3 regions of the Rhizobium sp. NPDC092011 genome follow, and region 2 is predicted to be linked to each of the others. Evidence: riboswitches for the same ligand, from Rfam matches in the RefSeq annotation. Region 2 holds a riboswitch; each other region holds the start of a gene.

Region 1 (5,513 bases), on a different contig from region 2:
GGTCGTCAGGAACAGCAGGAACGGGCGGCGGCGGAAATGATCGAATTCCCGTCTGAAGACCGTCAGGAAACCGGGGCGCAGCCGCCCTTTCGCCATCATCTCAGTGCCCTGCCGGCGGCCAGGATGCAATGACGCTCATGCCGGGACGCAGGCCTTGTATCGGCTTTGCAGGCGTTGCCCGCACCTCGAAGGTGCGCAGATCGAAATCGCCGGTCGCCCGTGTCGCTCGCCAGGTGGCATATTGCCCCTGGGCATTGATCATGGTCACCTTCACCGGGATCCTGTCCTCGCCGAGCGCGGGCACGGTGACGTCGAAACCGTCGCCGACCTTCAGGCCCCTCAGCAGATCCTCGCGCAGATTGAAGGTGAACCATGGATTCTGCAGGTCGATCAGCGAGAAGATCGGGGCGCCTGCGGAAAAGTTCTCGCCGAGCTCTGCGACGCGCGTCGTCACCTGGCCGGAAATCGGCGCGATGATGGTCAGCTCATGGACGTTGGTCTGCTGCTGGCCAAGCGAGGCCTTCGCCTGCTCGACCTGCGCTGCGGCGAGAGCCTTCTCCTCCTTGCTCGCACCGGCGACGGCCAGCTGCAGATTGGCCTCGGCCGACTCGCGCTTGCGAATGGCGGCTTCGAGGTTGCGGGCCGTTTCGTCGACGCGCGCCTGCGTCGATGCGCCCGTTGTGATCAGCCTGCCCTGGCGGCCGGCATCCTCCTGATAGAGTTTTACGTCGGCGTCCGCCGCGGCCAGTTCGGCCTGGCGTGCCGCGATCGTCTCCGGCCGGGTGCTGTTGACCCTGACGAGATCGGCCTCGGCGACCGACAGCGCCGCCTCGGACATGTGAAGGGCGGCGGTCAGCTGCGGGCTTTCGAGCTCGGCGATCACAGCGCCGCGCTCAACATTGTCGCCGACATCCGCGTTGAGTTTGGTGACACGCCCCGAAACCCGAGGGCTGACATCGACCCGATTGGCCGACACTTCACCCTGGACGATCAATGGCGGCGGCTTCGTCGCAAACCATAGCAGAACACCCAATGCCGCCACGATCACAATGCCAATCACAACACGAAGCGTTCGCAACATACAGCCCTCTCCATATCAAACGCTCGAGGCTCAAACCCCGACAACTCAAACGCTCACACAAATACAATGCGAGGCTAAAAAGATGCGCCACCACGCCCCTCCACCTCATCGTCGCCAGTTCGACCGACTGTCCCTGGGTCTGCGATCGCTACACTGCCATGCGAACTGTAGCAGAGGAAACTAATAAAAGCACTGACCGCAGGTCGATCTGAGGCGTCCTCGATTTCTCCGCGATCCCGCCGCATACCGTCAGACATGGATGGTGGTTTGCGGTAGTTTAATTGTACCCGAAGTGCTTGACCGTCCAGCCCGAAGCTCCAGATAGGCAAGGTGGATGACACGCGTCCACCGGTACAATCCATCCGGAGTTGCCAATCCTTCGATCGTCTTTGCGAGCGCCTTGTTTCTCCTATGCGTTGCATCTCACGAAAATCCCTGACCTTTGGGGTCGACTTGAAGGTGACCTCATCGCAATGATCCACAATTCGTGTGACGCAACCGCGTTTTCCACAGGCGGCAGGCTTGATAAACCATCCCGCAGAGATTGCTTGGTATTTCACTCCGACCTCGGCTATGGCCAGGCCGGGCTATTCGAAATGGCTCCGCACGAGGATCGGGTACGTTGATGGAAATTCAAGCGCATTTGCCATCCCTGGTGCGTGTTCTGGGGCAGGTGGCGATCATCGTCTATGCCTATTCTTGGGTCACCCGGACCATCGAGCGCGGCATTCTGAAATCTGTCGCCGTCGGACTGCTCTTCGGTCTTGGCGGTATTTTGTCGATGGGCGATCCCATTCGATTCATGCCCGGCGTCATTCAGGACGGACGTTCGATCCTGCTCGTTCTCACCCCGATCTATGGCGGCATCGTCGGCACCATTGTTGCGGCGTTCATGATGGCCGTGTTTCGTTATCTGGTTGGCGGCCTTGGTGCCGTGAGCGGGGTTGCCGGCATTTTGATCGTGGCGACAGCAGGATATGTTTTGACACTCTTGCCGCGACAGTTGACCGGCACCGGATGGAGACGCTCGGCTCTGTTCGGCCTTGCGACGACGACATCTCTCGTCGTTCTCGTTTTCCTGCCGTGGTCGGTCGCGCGAGAACTTCTGATCTCGGCGACGCTGCCGGTGACGATCGTCAACATCCTCGGCGTCATGTTGCTGGCGGACCTGCTTGAGAAGGAAAGCTATCGCATCGGTATTCAGCGCGCTCTCGAAAACGAAGCCACGCTCGATCCTCTGACGCAGCTGCCGAACCGTCGTGTCCTGCAGCGGGAAGGTGATCGCTGCAGCAAGGAAGCCGGGATGCGGCGGGTTCCCTTTTCGATCATCATGCTCGACATCGATCATTTTAAGAAGATCAACGACAATTGGGGCCACACCTTCGGCGATACGGTCCTGGCACGGGTTGCGGACGTGATCCGTCGGACGGTGCGCAAGACCGACATAGCCGCCCGCTATGGCGGTGAGGAAATCGTCGTGCTGTTGCCGAATACGGATATGCGGGCCGCCGGCATTGTTGCCGAGAAGATCCGCAACGATATCGAGACAACGGTCCTGATGTTCGGGCAGGAGACTGTCCATGTCACGGCCAGCATCGGCATCGCCTGCTCGTTCGAGCCATCGACGGATTTCAAGTATGTTCTCGAAGCCGCCGACAAAGCGCTTTACCGCGCAAAGGCGGGCGGAAGAAACCGCGTCGAACTCGCGGAAACCGCATAGCGACTTGTAGCTCGGCGCCCTTCGCGACGTTCCGCCAACTCCGCCGTGTCGCGTTCGCATCCTTGTTTCTACCGCTGTCTTCTTGACGGAACTGATCGCCCGGCTTAACTGGACGCGACGGTTCCCCAAGGAAGACTCCGCGGGGATTAATAGGGAACACGGTGAGGACGACCCAAAAGGGACCTAGACCGTGGCTGCCCCCGCAACTGTAAGCGGATTGCCGATCATCCGGGTGTGAACAGCGTTCCGTTCATCTCCGAAGGCTTGAGGCCGTGCCACTGCGACCACAATCGCGGGAAGGCAGATGATCGTCAGATATCCGCGAGCCAGGAGACCTGCCGTCGATCACGATCCAATCAACCGGGCGGGGATGCTCGGAAAGGACAGAGAATGATTGACCTGAGCCTTCGACATTATCGGGCGTTTTTCGACCTTGATTGGGATCTCCTTAACCGGCTGCGGTCTGCCTGAGCGCGATTGCGCTGACGCCGCCAGATTTCCATTCCGATCGAGACCTTTCATGCGCCATTTTTTGACGACCGTAACATTTGCACTTGGGCTTACCGGGTTTGCCGCTTCCGGCTTTGCTGCAACCCAGTATCCGCTCACCATCAACAATTGCGGCCAGCAGGTCACCTTCCAGAAGGCGCCCGCCAAGATCGTATCCATTGGCCAGGGCATGACCGAGATCCTGTTCTCGCTCGGCCTTGCCGACAAGATCGCCGGAACCGCGGTATGGGTCGGTCCGGTGCTGCCGCAATATGCCGAGGCCAATAGCAAGATCGCCCGGCTTGCCGACAATGACCCAAGCTTCGAATCCGTTGTCGGCAAGGAGCCGGATCTTGTGGCTGCCGAGTTCGAATGGCATGTCGGCACGCAGGGCTCCGTCGGCAAGCGGGACCAATTCTCCAAGCTCGACATCAACACTTATGTTGCGCCAACCGATTGTGTCGCCAAGGTCAATACCGATGGCGGTGACGGTGTACGCAAGGAGCTGTTTACGATGGATCTCGTCTATCAGGAGATCAACGAACTCGCGCAGATCTTCGACGTCAAGGATCGCGGCGACGCCCTGGTCGCCGATCTGAAGAAGCGCGAGGCGGATGCTGTCGCATCGATTGCCGGCGCAAAGGCCAAGGACCTTCCGATCGTGTTCTGGTTCTCCAGCAAGGAAGTCAGCGGCGATGCCTATATCGCCGGCAAGAACAGCGCTCCGGCCTATATCCTGAAAACGCTCGGTGCGAAGAATGTCGTGACGACGGAAGAGGAATGGCCGCTGGTCGGGTGGGAAACCATCGCACAGGCCAACCCTGCGGTGATCGTGATCGCGGCGATGGATCGCCGCCGCTATGCGGCCGACGATCCGAAGGTCAAGCTCGCCTTCCTCGAGAAAGACCCGGTCACTAGCCAGCTCGACGCCGTCAAGAACAAGCACTTCGTGATGATGGACGCGCAATCGATGAACCCGACCATCCGGACCATCGACGGCATTGAGATATTGGCCAAGGGCATCAAGTCCTTTGGTCTGGCGCAGTAAATATGCGTCTGATCGCAGAGCGGCGAGACCGGTGGGCGCTATTGGCGCTCACCACGGCTGCATTCCTCCTTTTGGCCTTCATGATCAGCCTTGCGGTCTCGATCGGCGAGATTTCCATCCCGCTGTCGACGACGGCAAAGGCCGTGTCGAACCGGCTGTTCGGAACGGATTTCGAGCTTAGCCGGATACATCAGGGCATCGTCTGGGACTATCGTCTCAGCCGCGCGCTCGTCGCGGCAAGCGCTGGCGCATCGTTGGCGCTGAGCGGCGTGATCCTGCAGGCCTTGCTGCGCAATCCGCTCGCGGAACCTTATGTTCTCGGCATTTCCGCCGGCGCCTCCACGGGCGCGGTTTGCATCATGATCCTCGGGCTCGGCTACGGGGTTCTGGGGCTTTCCAGCGGTGCCTTCATCGGCGCGGTTGCCGCTTTCCTGTTCGTCGGCCTGCTCGCAGCCGGTGTCGGTGGAACAAGTGAGCGCATCATACTGTGTGGTGTCGCCGGTTCGCAGCTTTTCAATGCGCTGACCTCCTATATCGTGACCACGTCGGCGAATGCCGAGCAGGCAAGGGGTGTCATGTTCTGGCTTCTCGGCTCGATGAGCGGCGTGCGCTGGCCGGATGTCTATCTCTCTGGGCCGATCGCCATTGTCGGCTTCGTGGTCTGCATGGCGCATGTCCGCGTGCTCGACGCTTTCGTTTTCGGAACCGACGCGGCGGCTTCGCTCGGCATCGCCGTGCGCCGCGCACAGATCGTGCTTCTGGGAACGACGGCTTTCATGACGGCGGCGGTTGTCAGCATCGTCGGCTCGATCGGCTTTGTCGGGCTCGTCATTCCGCATGCAGCCCGTTTCATGGTCGGCCCCAATCATGACCGGCTATTGCCAGCGTCCGCGCTCGGCGGCGCGATCTTCATGGTTGCTGCCGATATTGTTTCCCGGATCATCATTCCCCAGCAGATCCTGCCGATTGGCGTCGTGACTGCTTTGTTCGGCGCTCCCGCCTTCGCCATCATTCTTTATCGCGCCCGGAGGACGGCATGAGTATCGCGGTCGACAACGTCACCTTCGCCGCCGGCAATACGCTCATTGTCAATGGCATCAGCCTCGCGGTGGAAAAGGGCAAGGTGCTCGGCCTGCTCGGGCCGAACGGTTCCGGCAAGTCCAGCCTATTGCGGT
Region 2 (5,513 bases):
CGCAGGGTTGCCCGGTGCTGGCCGCCGATATCCCCGCTGTCCGCGAAGCCTCGGGCGATGCTGCGCTCTACTTCGATCCCACCAGGCAGGACGAGCTTGTCGCCGCCATGCAGAGGATTGCCGCAGACGGCGCTTTGCGTGAGGATCTGCGCCGACGCGGCCACGAGAATGTCGCGCGCTTCTCCTGGAACAGCAGTGCGGAGCGTGTGCTATCCATGCTGGAGGCCCTCTGACGGATCTAACTTCGGGCTTGCGGCCGGAACATCGTGACGAAATAGCTGTGAAGGCCGAGCACGCAGAACACAGCGCCACCGACAACGCCAATCGTCACCGATATCCAAAGTGAATACTCAAAGCCGGCCGTTGCAAGTACCGGCACGGCGAGACCGATGGCGGAGAAAATGACCGGCCGCCAGATGAAGCTGAAGGGCAGCAAAGTGAGCACCTTCACCCCGATCGCCATTGCCACCAGCGCACCGATCATACCGCCGAACATGAGCGCCGCATCGTCGAACGAGCCGAAATAGCCGCCAAGCAGCGTCCCGACATTCAGCAGGACGCAATCGACCAAAGCCAACAGGAAAATCATCAGCAATCGGCGCTGAAGGTGCGCAGGCGTCGGCGACATGTTCAATGTCAGGGCGCGGCACACCGAAAGACCGACGACAAAAGGCGCGCCTGCAAGAAATCCGTCGCGCAAGCCAGCCGAAATAACCAGATGCGCCACGGGCTGCAACAGGGCGAAAATGCCGGCCGCGGTCATCAATGTAAGGCCGGTCAGCAGCGAATAGTAATCTCCAAGCTGTTTCCTGAACGCAGGAGTTATACCATCGCGATCATGGGAGGCGACCACATCCGGATATTGAATGGCCTGCAGTGCCGAAACGATCAGCACGAACGGCCGCTGCAGCAGATCGAGCGCCAGCAATGCGCCTGCAGCCCCGCCCGCCCCTAACGCCGCCGTCAGGATCGACTTCAAGCCCAACGGCGCAAGCATACCGAGCACCGAGGCGCTGGCCGCAACGCTGCCATAAACAAAATGCTTGCGGATCAGCGCTGGCTCGAGACGCGCCGCTTCGCGCAGACTGTCGCGGGTCAGAAATATGGCCCACGAGCCGTAGGCAACATAGCCGGCGAGCAACCCTATGATCGTGCAGGTGAAGTTTGGAGTAACCATTGCTCCGGCGAGCGTACCGACGGCAAGAATGGTGGCGCGGGATCCCTGCAGTCGGGAAAAGGCGCGAAACTCCTGGCGAAAGCGCAGCATGGTGAGATGAAGATCGCTTCCGCCCTGCAAAACCGCAACAAGAGCGCCAAGCATCGCAATCTCGCGGGGAACCGAAAAGAAGATCGACGCGGATGCAGCGACCAGGCAGATCATCGCGCATACGGCAAACTCGACGGTCAGCGCCTTTCGCTCCAGTGCTTCGCTCCCGGGCGTCGAACCCGGATAGAAGCGGCTGCAGGCATGGCGGATCCATTCGAAGCAGAAGATCGCCGCAAACTGGCTGATGGTGATGAAAAGCGAGTAGGCCGCGTAATCCGCCGGCGCAAGCAAATGCGCTATTGCGATCAGCAGCCCGAATGCCACGGCCGCCTGATAGAAATATGCCGCCAATGCCACGATCTTTGCCATGCGGTCAGCTAACAGCAAAAGATTGAGAAAAGCGCTAATCCCGGGAAAGCCTTAGGAACCGAATACTAAGGGCCGCGCGCAAGCAGGTGGATGGCAGGCATATGTGCCAAGACGCGCCGGCCACGCCAGATGGCATTTCATTCCTCGAAAATCTGCTCGATCGGCGGAGCCTGGAGCAACGGCGCCAGAGAGACGATCATCTTCCACATCATGCCTTCAACCGCATCGTGATGGATGAGCCAGGGCAATCAGGAAGCACGCACTCGCCGCGTCAAACTCATCGCTCGACGACGACAGGCTTGTGGTTTGCATCAACGGCAACCATCACGAAATGTCCCGTCGCCGTGATATGTCGCTCTCCGCTGAGAAGGTTCTCGGAGTAGAGGACCGTCTGCACTTTCATTGAGGTCCGCCCGATTTCGATGACCTCGGCGCAAACCTCGACAATCTCGCCAACGACGATAGGGCGGGAAAAGTCGATGCGCTCCGAAGACGCCAGTACCGTCAACCTCCCGGAAAGTCTCGATGCGGCAATGAAGGCAGCCTTCGTCATGTAGGCCACCGCTTCGCCGCCAAACATTTTTCCGGCGCTATTGGCCTGATCGGGAAATACAATATCCACCATCGCCGCGCCTTCGCTTCGGGGCGGCTCGGCTTGCGATTTAAGTGGTGGCAATATCCAGTCAGACGCGCTTTGCTCCTCGGGGATCGCAACCATGTGAAAGACGCCGCGTGTGCAAACATGCCGCTCCCGGCCGGCGATGGCCTCCGCAACCATTTCCACCTCGATCGTCAGGGAACGACGCCCGGCCCTGACGGGAAGCGCTGTAAATTCGACGATATGACCGATGCGAGCCGGTTGTCTGAAATCAACCCGTTCGCAAGAGGCGGTCACGAAAGGCGCGCGGCCGTATCTTGTGGCGGAGATGAAGGCGACGCGATCCATCAACGCAAGGCCTGCGCCTCCGAAAAAGGTGCCATGGTGGTTGGTATCGCCTGGAAAGACGATGTCGATCAGTGTTGTGGGAGACTGCGTGTGAACCCCGGAAGGCGTATTTGACATAAGAGCACTACCATCTCGATTGGAAGGCAGGGCAATGGAATGACGCATCGGCGCCGGGCATAGACATGCCGGTCGCAAAGCGGCACACCGGGACACCCCGCCCGTGGACGTTATCTGTAGCGGCAGGTCTCCTGGCTCACGGTTCATCACCGCCGTCCGTCTTCCCAAGGAGGCTCCCTCAGTGACATCTTGGACGACGGCTCGCCGCTTACAGTTGCGGGGGCAGCTCCGGCATTGTGACCGGATTCCCTCTTAGCTCCGGACCAAAGGTCCGCAGAACCGTTACAACGCAGCAATGTCCGATGTTCGAGAGCCGGTCAAGGCGTGGCAGGGGCCACCGCCTCATTTCCGTCTCGCCTCTTCACCCAGCCAGGCGATAACCGTCTCCAGGGCCGCCGATTTCCGGTAGCGTGGCCAGACCATGTAAAAATCGGAGGGACCGCTTAGCGATCCCTCGACGATCTGTATCAGGCGCCCTTCAGCCAAGTCTCGGGCAACGAAATCCCGGTTGGCAAGCACGATGCCCTGCCCGGCAATGGCAGCTTCGATGGCGTGTGAGGTCTGGTTGAAACTGATCCCCTTGTAGGGTGCCTGCGCCGCGCCTCCGAAATGCCTGTCGATGAATTCCGGCCAGGAATTATGGGCATCATGCAGAAGCACGTAACCTGCAAGCTCCTCCGAGGTAGTCGGCGGCTTTCGCTCAAGCAGCAGCACCAGGCTGCAAACCGCAATGATTTCCTGCTCGAATAGCAACTCCGTCGCCAGTCCTGGACCGAAGGGTGGTCTGCCATAGCGCACGGCAAGGTCCACCCCATCGGCCTGAAAGCCAGACATGCGCTCCGTCGCGAGAATATGGAGGTCGAGATCCGGATGACGCGCCGTAAAATCCGGCAGGCGTGGGATCAGCCATTTCGATGCGAATGTCGGCGTGGTGCTGATCGTAAGCCTGACGGGCTGTGGCTTAAGATCGCCAGTCGCCTGAGCGATGATTTCAAAGGCACGCCTGATATCGGCGAAATAGCCACGCCCCTCGCCCGTCAAGACAAGACTTCGCGGCATCCGCTCGAACAACTTGACTCCGAGCTCCGCCTCCAGCCCGCGCACCTGCTGGGCCACAGCGCCTTGCGTAACACCGAGTTCCTCGGCGGCAAGCCTGAAGCTATGATGCCGCGCAGATACCTCGAACGCCTTGAGACCATTCAGAGAAGGAAGTTTACCGACTGAGCCATCCATGCGATAGTTTTTCTACTGACAAATAAGAGCGTAACTGCTTCGCCCACGCGCAGGAAAGATGATATTTCATCGGTAAATTTGAGGCAAGAAACTCTATCCGAACGAGATGAAAGAGGAACCGAAAATGTCGATAGAAAAAGTGGCTGTTATCACAGCGGGCGGCAGCGGCATGGGTGCGGAGAGCGCCAGACGCCTTGCTGCCGATGGTTTCAAGGTAGCCATTCTGTCCTCCTCCGGAAAAGGTGAAGCGCTGGCACAAGAGCTTGGCGGCATCGGCATCACGGGCTCGAACCAGTCGAATGACGACCTCAAGCGACTGGTCGACACGACCATGGAGAAATGGGGACGGATCGACGTGCTCGTCAACAGCGCCGGCCACGGCCCCCGCGCTCAGATCCTTGAGATCACCGACGAGCAATGGCACACCGGCCTAGACGTCTATCTAATGAACGTCATCCGTCCGACGCGCCTCGTCGCCCCCATCATGCAGAAGCAGAAGTCCGGCGCGATCGTCAACATCTCCACCGCCTGGGCGTTCGAACCCTCGCCAATGTTCCCGACCTCGGCAGTCTTCCGCGCGGGACTTGCTTCCTACACCAAGATTTTCGCCGACACCTATGCCGCAGACAATGTGCGGATGAACAACGTCCTGCCCGGCTGGATCGATAGCCTCCCGGCAACCGAGGAGCGCCGCGAGACCGTGCCGATGCAGCGTTACGGCACCAGCGCCGAAATCGCCGCCACCGTCGCCTTCCTCGCCTCGGATGGCGCCGGCTACATCACCGGCCAGAACCTCAAGGTCGACGGCGGCTTGACCCGCTCGGTGTAACCTCGACACGAGACGACATCATATCGCATTCGCTCTCCCGGGCCTCGCCTCGGAGAGCGATTTCATTTGGGGTATGCTTTGGGAAGCGAGGCTATATCCAAGGCAGCTACGCGAGGTTTCCAGTTACCAGTCTCGCACCTGCAATATCATCCTCCCGACAGGACAGGCAGCGGATTGGACAACATCCCCACGCCCACCACATCACGCGCCTTGAATTGCCTTTTTGCACTGCACACGTTAGAACGGCCCGCCGAATTCTAGGGACGGAAACGGGCGGTGTGAGGCGGCACTGCCTTGGGAGGAGTGCCATTATGGATGTCATCAGCACGATAGCCACCTTGCGTGAACGGCTCGGCGAACATCGCAAAGCCGGTCGCAGCATCGGCCTGGTGCCGACCATGGGCTACCTTCATGCCGGCCATATGGAGCTGGTTTCCCGCGCCAAAGCCGAGAACGATATCGTCGTCACCTCGATCTTCGTCAATCCACTGCAATTCGGCGCCAATGAGGATCTGGCGAAATATCCGCGCGATCTTGAGCGCGACAGCGCCATGCTGCGCGAGGCAGGTGTCGATTTCCTCTTCGCACCCGAAGTGGCTGATATGTATCCGCGCCCCATGGAAACTGTAGTCGACGTGCCGAAGCTTGGCACGGAACTCGAAGGCGCGGTCCGCCCTGGACATTTTGCCGGTGTCGCAACCGTTGTCACCAAGCTTTTCAATATCGTCCAGCCTGATAGCGCTTATTTCGGC
Region 3 (5,513 bases), 110 kb from region 2:
GGTGGGCGATATCGATCGCGGTGGTGTCATCGCGTCGCTGGTCGGCACCTATCATATATTGCCGGAGGAGGATCGACGCATGATCCGCGGCTACCTCATCAATAAGTTTCGCGGCGACGTCTCTTTGTTCGCGGAGGGCATAGAAGCCGTCGGCGGCTTTACGGGCTGGCAATGCCATGGCGTCGTTCCGTGGCTGAAAGCGGCCGCTCGGCTGCCGGCAGAGGATTCCGTCGTGTTGGAGAGGCTGGCGCGTGGCTCCTCTGCTGCGCTGAAAGTTGCCGTGCCCGTATTGTCGCGCATCGCCAATTTCGACGATCTCGATCCGTTGAGGGCCGAGCCAGACGTCGATCTCGTCTTTGTCCGTGCGGGCGAGCGCCTGCCTGCAGACGCAGGCCTCGTGGTGTTGCCGGGCTCCAAGTCCACGATCGGTGACCTCATCGATCTGCGCGAACAGGGCTGGGATCGCGATATCGCCATGCATGTGCGTCGGGGCGGCCGCGTTATCGGCATTTGCGGCGGCTACCAGATGCTCGGCAGAACGGTCTCCGATCCGCTCGGTATCGAAGGATCGATCATAGAGACGCCCGGACTGGATCTTCTCGATATCGGGACGGAAATGGCGCCGGAAAAGACGGTACGAAACAGCATTGCCGTCTCAAAGGAATATGACGTGCCGCTCTCCGGTTATGAAATTCATCTCGGCGTGACGACCGGCGCCGACTGCGAACGGCCCTCGGCTGTCATCGATGGCCGGCCGGACGGCGCGATATCGCCTGATGGCCGTGTCATGGGCACGTATCTGCATGGTCTTTTCGGAAGCGACGCCTATCGGGCAAAGCTGCTTGCAAGTTTCGGCCTGGCCGGCGAGCGGATGGATTATCGCGCCGGCGTCGATGCGGCATTGGACGAGATCGCTCGGGAGCTCGAAGGCGTTCTCGATCCTGCCTGGCTGGATAGCCTGGTTCGCTGAAACCGGTTTCTATGGCCTGTTCTAGAGTTCGCCCGAAACTTCGCGGCGACGGCGGTCGAGTTCTTCGCTGTAGCGCCGCAGCGTATAGCTTTCCGTCAGCAGACCAATGACCTTGCGTTCGATCAGATCGTTGACCACGACCAGTGCTTCGCTCTTTGTCTGGTCGAACATCGCAGCTGCCTGCTTGGCGTTCATTTGCGGCTGCAGGAATTCGTTGCGAAGCCGGATGAAGTCAGCAAGACCGTGCTCCTCGTCATCCTTTTCGACCGGGCTCGCATAGACATCGGGCACGAGAACCATCCCGGAATATTTCTCGTTCTTGTCGATCAGGATGACGCGCTGCGCCGAGCCGATCGGGAAGTTCTTACGGAACTCCTCGATGCTCATGTCGATGCTTCCCGTATGAACGTCAGGGCGCATCATGCGGGCAACGGTGAGGTTGCGGATCCAGCCGACGTCATGCGCGCTGCGGATGCTTTCGCCGCGCAGGTGGAAACGCCATGTGGCGAAGGAGTAGCCGAAGGTGGTGCGCACCACGAGTGACGAGGTGATGACCGCCGCCAGCACGAGGGCGGTGATGGGGAAATCGCCGGTGATTTCCAGCGCCAGGAACGTCATGGTCAGCGGACCGCCGATGATGGCGACGGCAAGCGAACTCATGCCGACCACGGCATAGACTACCGGTGTCAGGGTGGCGTGATCGAGATAGGGTGCGCAATAGGCGAAGATCTTGCCGAGCAATGCGCCCATGAACAGGGAGGCGAAGAACAGGCCGCCTCTGAAGCCGGAGCCGATCGACACGGCGGAGGCGAGTGATTTGAGCAAGAAAAGCCCGACGAGCGCTCCCAGCGTCACGTCCGTGGACAGATTGAGATGCAACGCGCCGTGCCCGGCCGACAGAACCTGCGGCGAGATCAGTGCCAGCAGGCCGACGACGAGGCCGCCGAGAGCCGGGCGGAAGGGCATTGCGATCGAGCTCTTGCGGGCCAGCTCCTCCACCCAGGCGACGCCTTGCATGATCAGGATGCCGATACCGGCGCAGAAAGCGCCAAGCAGGACGGCAGGAAGATAGTCTGCTGGCACGATCGCGCCGAAATGGCCGATATCGATGGCGAAATCGTCGCCGGCGAGCAGTCTGGCGATCATTGTCGATATCAGCGCCGAAACGACGACCGGCGTCAGTGTCAGAATGGAATAGGTGCCGATAATCAGCTCGAAGGCGTAAAAGGCGCCAGTCAGGGGCGCGTTGAATGCGGCGGCGATAGCGCCTGCCGCACCGCAGCCGACGAGCATGCGCAGATCTGCGCGGCGCATCTGCATCTTGTAGCCGAACTTCGACGCGATGCCGGCGGCCAGCTGCGTGTAGCCTGCCTCGAGCCCGACGGACGCGCCGAAGCCATTCGAGATCAGGTTCTGGACGGCAACGATGATACTGTCGGTAAGCGACATGCGACCGCCATGCAGCGCATTGGCTTCGATCGGGTCGACCATCGGCTTTTTGCGCGTACGCGACAATATATAGAGAAGGATGCCGAGGATGATGCCGCCTGCGATCGGTGCGATCAACAGCACCGACTTGTCAGGAATTGCGACTGCGGCTGAGCTGAGGCGCTCATAGTCCGTTATGCCATAGATGAGGCTGTGGAGCTTGCGCGAGATGTAGCTCATCGCCGTCACGGCGCAGCCGGAGGCTATTCCCGCCAGCGCGCCCGCGAAAACAAGACCCAATTCGCCGCGGCGTAGCAGCGCCCTGAATCGACCGAGATCGAATAGGGCCGAGAAGGCGCCGAGGCGGCGAGGTTGAAATTTCTGTAGCATGGGGAGCGGACGATATATTTTTACTCGAATGTGAGGGCTTAACCTCTATAAACTCCTAACATCAAAGAAATACGGCAAAAAGACCGGCGTTCTCTGGGGAATTTGCGACGATTTCGCACAAGATGCGTCGGACGTCACATCATCTATGCCCTTGATTGACTTGAACTGGGCGAAAGCCTAATCATTGCGGCCATAACGAATGGTTCCTAAGCGGCGATCTGCCGCATGGGATGAAAAGGGAATGTGAAGGGGCGGACCCAATCCGGGCGTTCTCATCACAGCCGACCCCGCGACTGTAGAGCGGTCAGGGTCTTTCGTTCTGTTTGCAGGGTATTCCGTCTGCGGTTTGCATGGGGCGACCGGGCGGGACAGCCGCAAGCCGAAAAAAGCCACTGGCGTGGCATCATGATCAATCGGGGCAGGACGCCTCTCATTCTACGAATCGTCCGCCTTTTCATGATGTGTCTGCCGGGAAGGTGAGAAAGATCCGCTGGTGCACGATCGGGGGCGACCGGTTTCGGTCCGCCCCCGTCGCGGCGCCTTATCCGCGAGCCAGGAGACCTGCCAAGCGTGCCGGGCGAAGAGCCTGTTTCGGGAACGCAAGTTCCGCTGCCAGCACGGAGGTTGTCGTGGCACAAGACGAGTTTTCGGCGTGTAGACGCCCGTTTCCGGTTTCAGCGCCACGCTGCCGACCCGCGCTTTCGTGCGGGAGCGGGAATAGCTGATGTCTTCCGCGACCTCCCGGTCTGTCTTCGTCCTCGGTGGGGCGCGCTCCGGCAAATCCAGATTCGCCGAATCCCTGATTTTGGACACTGGCCTCGAACGTCACTACGTGGCGACAGGGCAGGCGTGGGATGACGAGATGCGCGAGCGCATTGCACAGCATCGTGCCGATCGCGGCGATCTCTGGCAGACGCATGAGGAGCCGATGGATCTCGTGGCGCAGCTCGCCGCCATCGACGCCGAAGGACGCGCTGTTCTCGTGGACTGCCTGACGCTTTGGGTGACCAATCTGATGATGGCGGAACGAGACATGATGTCGGAGTTCGCCACTCTTACGAAATTCCTGCCGCAAGCGAGATCGCGGCTCGTTCTCGTGTCCAACGAGGTGGGCCTTGGAATCGTGCCGGAAAATCGCATGGCGCGCGAGTTTCGCGATCACGCCGGCCGTCTGCACCAGATGGTCGCGGCGGCAAGTGCCGAAGTTTATTTTATCGCAGCGGGTCTGCCGCTGAAAATGAAGGGTTAATCCATATGAACCAGCAAAAGATTCCCGCTACCGTCATCACCGGCTTTCTCGGCGCCGGCAAGACGACGATGATCCGCAACCTCCTGCAGAATGCCGGCGGCAAGAAGATCGCGCTGATCATCAACGAATTCGGCGATCTCGGAGTCGACGGCGACGTGCTCAAGGGCTGCGGCGCGGAGAACTGCACGGAAGACGATATCATCGAGCTGACCAACGGCTGCATCTGCTGCACGGTTGCCGATGATTTCATTCCCACCATGACGAAGCTCCTGGAGCGCGATGTGCGTCCGGATCACATTGTTATCGAGACCTCGGGTCTTGCGCTGCCGCAGCCACTGGTCGCAGCCTTCAACTGGCCTGATATCCGCACCCACGTCACCGTCGATGGCGTCATCACCGTGGTCGATAGCGCCGCTGTTGCCGCCGGCCGCTTCGCTGACGATCACGATGCGGTGGAGGCTCGCCGCGTCGAGGACGATTCGCTCGACCACGAAAGCCCGATCGAGGAATTGTTCGAGGATCAGCTGACCTGCGCCGACCTCATCGTGCTCAACAAGACTGACTTGATCGATGTCGACGGTCTCGGCCGCGTCCGCGCCGAAGTTGCCTCGCGTACCGTCCGCAAGCCGACGATCATCGAGGCGAAGAACGGCGATGTGCCGGCCGCCGTCCTGCTTGGTCTCGGGATCGGCACGGAAGACGATATCGTCAACCGCAAATCGCATCACGAGCTTGAGCATGAGGACGGCACGCCGCACGACCACGACGAGTTCGACAGCTTCGTCGTCGAACTCGGCCCGATTGCCGATCCTGTGGCCTTCGTTGATGCGCTGAAGGGCGTGATCGCAGAGCATGATGTACTGCGCCTCAAGGGCTTCGTCGATGTCCCCGGCAAGCCCATGCGCCTGCAGCTGCAGGCAGTCGGTAGCCGTATCGATACCTACTTCGATCGTGCCTGGACACCGGGCGAAGCCCGTGCAACCCGGCTTGTGGTCATCGGTCTGCACGAGATGGACGAGGCGATCGTTCGCAAGGCGATCGGGGCGCTGGTCTAAGGTCAGTCCATGCACCTCCTCCTAGCTCAAAAGGGAACGATCAGTGACGGCGAAGAGGCGATCGATCTTGGGCAGTCGCCCGGCGATATCCTTTTTCTGTCGGCCGCCGATACCGAGCTTGCGGCGATTGCCGCAGCGCATGGCGGGGGCGACTGTTCCCTTCGGCTTGCGAGCCTGATGAGCCTCAAGCATCCGATGTCGGTCGATACCTATGTCGACCGGACGGCTCGGCATGCGAAGCTCATCATCGTCCGGGCGCTGGGAGGGGCGAGCTATTTCCACTATGCGCTGGAGGCGCTGCACGCCTGTGCGGCGCGCCGGGGTGTCTTGATTGCTGTATTGCCGGGGGATTCAAAGCCCGATCCTGGGTTGACGCCCTTCTCCAATGTCGCGCTGGATGATCTCAATGCGCTCTGGTCCT

The links. A riboswitch is a leader RNA that binds a small molecule or an ion and turns the genes downstream of it on or off. The one in region 2 is predicted to bind cobalamin.
Region 1: it holds a riboswitch for cobalamin, as region 2 does, so the genes downstream of both, ACIQJ2_RS03580 (ABC transporter substrate-binding protein) here and ACIQJ2_RS11870 (acyl-CoA thioesterase) in region 2, are expected to answer to the same signal.
Region 3: it holds a riboswitch for cobalamin, as region 2 does, so the genes downstream of both, cobU (bifunctional adenosylcobinamide kinase/adenosylcobinamide-phosphate guanylyltransferase) here and ACIQJ2_RS11870 (acyl-CoA thioesterase) in region 2, are expected to answer to the same signal.

What each region holds. Positions count from the first base shown of each region.
Region 1 covers NZ_JBIVSO010000001.1:733,931-739,443, forward strand. Annotated here, with positions in the region: gene ACIQJ2_RS03565 (ABC transporter permease) at 1-99, opposite strand, end outside; gene ACIQJ2_RS03570 (HlyD family secretion protein) at 101-1,081, opposite strand; gene ACIQJ2_RS03575 (GGDEF domain-containing protein) at 1,707-2,801, shown strand; cobalamin riboswitch at 2,903-3,159, shown strand; gene ACIQJ2_RS03580 (ABC transporter substrate-binding protein) at 3,322-4,338, shown strand; gene ACIQJ2_RS03585 (FecCD family ABC transporter permease) at 4,341-5,378, shown strand; gene ACIQJ2_RS03590 (ABC transporter ATP-binding protein) at 5,375-5,513, shown strand, end outside.
Region 2 covers NZ_JBIVSO010000002.1:710,806-716,318, reverse strand. Annotated here, with positions in the region: gene ACIQJ2_RS11880 (glycosyltransferase family 4 protein) at 1-233, shown strand, start outside; gene ACIQJ2_RS11875 (hypothetical protein) at 239-1,636, opposite strand; gene ACIQJ2_RS11870 (acyl-CoA thioesterase) at 1,914-2,699, opposite strand; cobalamin riboswitch at 2,803-2,998, opposite strand; gene ACIQJ2_RS11865 (LysR substrate-binding domain-containing protein) at 3,042-3,932, opposite strand; gene ACIQJ2_RS11860 (SDR family oxidoreductase) at 4,057-4,761, shown strand; gene panC (pantoate--beta-alanine ligase) at 5,073-5,513, shown strand, end outside.
Region 3 covers NZ_JBIVSO010000002.1:821,535-827,047, forward strand. Annotated here, with positions in the region: gene ACIQJ2_RS12375 (cobyric acid synthase) at 1-970, shown strand, start outside; gene ACIQJ2_RS12380 (chloride channel protein) at 992-2,788, opposite strand; cobalamin riboswitch at 2,972-3,372, shown strand; gene cobU (bifunctional adenosylcobinamide kinase/adenosylcobinamide-phosphate guanylyltransferase) at 3,513-4,037, shown strand; gene cobW (cobalamin biosynthesis protein CobW) at 4,043-5,092, shown strand; gene cobN (cobaltochelatase subunit CobN) at 5,102-5,513, shown strand, end outside.